One region of the Pararhizobium qamdonense genome, then DNA from elsewhere that is predicted to be linked to it. Evidence: predicted binding sites of a transcription regulator. Region 1 holds the regulator's gene; the other holds the start of a gene.
What was found. The regulator PhoB, encoded in region 1, activates phosphate uptake and scavenging genes when phosphate is short. The targets are predictions, from matches to a motif close to TGTCATNNANCTGTCAT.
Positions count from the first base shown of each region.

Region 2: a site for PhoB is predicted at 997-1,013, ahead of ppk2 (polyphosphate kinase 2). Genes of this name have one in related genera too.

Region 1 is NZ_CP119566.1:4,100,258-4,102,457, reverse strand. It holds gene phoU (phosphate signaling complex protein PhoU) at 1-524, shown strand, start outside; gene phoB (phosphate regulon transcriptional regulator PhoB) at 632-1,315, shown strand; gene PYR65_RS20085 (VOC family protein) at 1,297-1,683, opposite strand; gene PYR65_RS20080 (GcrA family cell cycle regulator) at 1,698-2,200, opposite strand, start outside.
Region 2 is NZ_CP119566.1:1,464,783-1,466,982, reverse strand. It holds gene PYR65_RS07140 (hypothetical protein) at 1-176, opposite strand, end outside; gene PYR65_RS07135 (SatD family protein) at 176-814, opposite strand; gene ppk2 (polyphosphate kinase 2) at 1,056-1,958, shown strand.

The DNA.
Region 1 (2,200 bases):
TCGGCGAGAAGGCGATCGTCACCATTGCCAAACGCCAGCCGATGGCGGCGGACCTGCGCGAAATCATGGGATCGATCCGCATCGCGGCCGATCTGGAGCGCGTCGGCGATCTCGGCAAGAACAACGCCAAGCGCGTCATCGCCGTTGCCCATGCCAGCCTGCCCCGGCAGCTGGCGCGCGGCCTGGAGCATCTGGCCGAGCTCGCGCTCGTTCAGCTCAAGGAAGTGCTCGATGTCTACGCTTCGCGCTCGCCGGAAAAGGCCAACAGCATCCGCGAACGCGACAATGAGATCGATGCGATCTATACCTCGCTGTTCCGCGAACTCCTGACGTACATGATGGAAGACCCGCGCAACATCACGCCCTGCACGCATCTCCTGTTCTGCGCCAAGAACATCGAGCGTATCGGCGACCACGCCACCAATATCGCCGAAACCATCTACTACATGGCGACTGGCGCACAGCCGGTTGGCGAGCGTCCGAAGGACGATACGGCCAATACGGTTGGCGCAATCGGCAATTGATGCCCACAGTAAAGTAAGTGAAATCTTACGGATAAATGCGCGAGCGGCCGCTGGAGCCGCTCGGCAAGCCTTCGGCCAGCCGGCCGGGCGCCAAGGAGCAGAACTGAATGTTGCCAAGAATTGCTGTTGTTGAAGACGAAGAGGCGCTCAGCGTCCTCCTCCGATACAATCTCGAGGCCGAAGGGTTCGAAGTCGATACGATCAATCGTGGCGACGAGGCGGAAATGCGCCTGCAGGAACGTCTTCCCGATCTCCTCATCCTCGACTGGATGCTGCCGGGCGTTTCCGGCATCGAACTGTGCCGCCGGCTGCGCCAGCGCCCGGAAACCGAACGCCTGCCGATCATCATGCTGACGGCACGCGGCGAAGAGAGCGAGCGCGTGCGCGGTCTGGCCACCGGCGCCGATGATTATGTGGTCAAGCCGTTCTCGACGCCGGAACTGATGGCACGGGTCAAGGCGATGCTGCGCCGGGCAAAGCCCGAAGTGCTGTCAACGCTGCTGAAATGCGGCGATATCGAACTCGATCGCGAAACCCACCGCGTCCACCGCAAGACCCGCGAGGTCCGCCTGGGCCCGACGGAGTTTCGCCTGCTGGAATTCTTCATGGCCTCGCCAGGCCGCGTCTTTTCGCGCTCGCAACTTCTGGACGGTGTCTGGGGTCATGACATCTATGTCGATGAGCGCACGGTCGACGTGCATGTCGGCCGCCTGCGCAAGGCGCTGAACTTTTCCAACATGCAGGACGTGATCCGCACGGTGCGCGGTGCTGGCTATTCGCTGGAAAGCTGATCGAGCGGTTCGCCAATTTCAATGGCGTGACCATCCGGATCGTAAAAGCGGAATACCCTCTGTCCCCAGGGCTGGGTCTCGATGGGATGGATGAGGATTACATGACCGGCGATGCGGGCAAACAGCGCATCCAAAGGATCATGTTCGAAATAGAGCAGGACATTTTGACGGCCATAGGCCCCGGAACTGACTGACGGATGTCCCCAAACCGTCGTTTCCAGGGATTTGCCCTCATGGATGGCAAATCCCGTTTCAAACAGGACGAAATCGCCGAAATCCTGCTTGATCGCCAGTCCCAGCTTCTCGCCATAGAAGGCTTTCGAGATGCTGATATCCCGCACGAACGGGATGGGATTGACGAAGCGCAAGGCAGGTTCCGCCCTTAGCGAGCCCGGCGGCGCTCGCCGGAGGGCTGGTAGGCCAGCTTGGCGTGGAATGTGCAGTATGGGGATGTGTCCGGGGAATCGTTGCCGCAGAAGTGGAACTCTTCCTTCATCGGGTCGCCGATCGGCCATTTGCAGGTGCGGTCGGTCAGCTGCGTCAGCACCAGGCGGCGCGACATCGGAACAACGACATTGTTGCCGGCGGGCGCTGTTTCCTGATCCTCGATCGCGTCGATCTCGACCTCTTCCTTCATGACGGTCGCGCCGGTGGTGCGGGTCACGGTGCGGGTGGCTGTCATGCGTGCTGCGGTAAAGCTCGGTGCGCGTGGTGCAGCGGTCGGGGCAGGGCGTTTGGCCCGTGCGGTTGCCGTGCTGCCGCCGGCCTTGGCGCGGCCCGGCAAGCAGAGACGGTGAACCTTGCCGATGACGGCGTTGCGGCTGACGCCGCCGAGTTGTGCAGCGATCTGGCTCGCGCTCAAACCCTCGGACCACAATTTCTTGA
Region 2 (2,200 bases), 1.7 Mb from region 1:
GCCAAAATCAGGCGTTCCAGGATCCCGATCACCCGGCCTGCGCTATGGCTGGGTCCCGGCGTCTCCAAGGTCGCATCTGTTAGTCCGGTAAGCTTGAAAATCTTGCGGCAAATCCAATTACCGCCCCAAGTTAACATGAAAATCGCAAGAACCGTGTACGCGATCGCATGGACCATTATGTCGCTCTCTTGATGGCGAAAGAGTGATCCAAGCCGGCTAGCGCCTGTTGGACCGCCTTCCAGTGAAGCAGATAGAGATCGAAATTGCCGGAATTCCTTACCTTATAAATTGTGTGTACCGAGACGTTGCGGCGTTTGGCAAGTTCGTTGGGACTAGCGCCTTGTAACAAGGCCTGGATGTCGCGGCGTTGGGTGTCAGTCCAATTGCGCTCGATTGCAGTGAGGCTTGCACCGCTGGCCTCCAGCAACGTTTCCAGCGCAGGGTGTTCAGGAATGTCGAAGCGATAGAAAGTATCCGAGCGCTTCTCGTTGAGACGTATGCGTGTACTCGCAAGACCGGGCCCCATCATATTCCAAGCGCGCTGGGTATTGAGCGGTGTCTTCAAGGTTGCAACGCCTATGGCGAAGCGGCAGTCAATTCCGTCGCTCATCAGGTCGTACCTGATTTCCCGAGCGATTTCTGCGGCCTTCAAAAGCGATGTGACAAGTCCCTGAAATTCGTCTCCAAGCGTGATCGTAAGGGGGGATGCCAATGCCTCCCCATGCAGACTATTCTGCCGCTCTATTGCGGCGTTAAATCGCACGTGAAGCTGTTCCGTAGAGGCGTTTCTCTCACTCTGAACGAGATCTCCCATCAGGACAGCGAAATTTTTCGAAACGTGACCCATAATAGGGTCAAATGTAAAATGTAACCATATTTGGGTCAATTAAAATATTGACCCAAATATGGGATAGGCACGAATAATGTGAAAAACCCTTCACGCCGCATCCTTTGTCAGCTCAAAAAGAACTTTAGTTCGCAACCGCCACAACCGCCTGTCACATACCTGTCATCAAACCCTGCTCCTGTGCCCGCGACCAACGGGGATGTGACCAATGATCGACCAACTCGACCGCATCAAGGCGGAAATTGCCGACAGCTTCGACGAGGAGCTGGAAATGCAGATGGAAGAAGACCGGCTCGACGAGCTGGTTGCAGAGGGCATGTCGGGGCCTGCCGAACCGTCGCTGGAACGCAAGATCTATTTCCGCGAACTGTTCCGGCTGCAGCACGAACTGGTGCGCCTGCAGGACTGGGTGCAATACAAGAAGCTTAAGGTCGTTGTCCTGTTCGAAGGCCGCGACAGCGCCGGCAAGGGCGGCGCCATCAAGCGCGTCACCCAGCGGCTCAATCCGCGCGTCTGCCGCGTCGTTGCCCTGCCCGCACCGACCGAGCGCGAGAAGAACCAATGGTATTTCCAGCGCTACGTCTCGCAGCTGCCGACTGCAGGCGAAATGGTGCTGTTCGACCGCTCCTGGTACAACCGCGCCGGCGTCGAGCGCGTCATGTGCTTCTGCACGCCCGAAGAGCTCGACGAGTTCTTCCGCACCGTCCCGGAATTCGAGCGCATGCTGGTGCGCTCCGGCATTATCCTGATCAAATACTGGTTCTCGATCACCAACGAGGAACAGGAATTCCGCTTCCAGATGCGCATCCATGATCCTCTCAAACAGTGGAAGCTGTCGCCGATGGACATGGAAAGCCGCATCCACTGGGAGGACTATACCAAGGCCAAGGAAGAGATGCTGGCGAAAACCCATATCGAGGAAGCCCCGTGGTGGGTCGTCCAGGCGGTGGATAAGAAGAAGGCCAGGCTTAACTGCATTGCCCATCTGCTGGCGCAGATTCCGTACGAGGACGTGCCGAAACCCGAACTCGTCCTGCCCGAACGCGTCCGCCACGACGACTACACCCGCCATCCGGTCCCGCCGGAAATGTATGTGCCGGAAGTGTATTGACCGGAGCCGGGAAGCTGTGGGGGCTTGGTAAGAGCCCCTCATCCGCCCTATCGGGCACCTTCTCCCCGTAAACGGGGAGAAGGAACTTGCGGCAAACTCTTCCCCCAAACGTTAAACGCCGTCTCTCAGATTTACCGCAAGAAGCAAACTCTGTCTTCGCAAGCCGCAAACTCCGTCGTCCCCTCTCCCCGCAGGCGGGGAGAGGGCTAGGGTGAGGGGCCACCCCCGCAACGGTCAGTCCC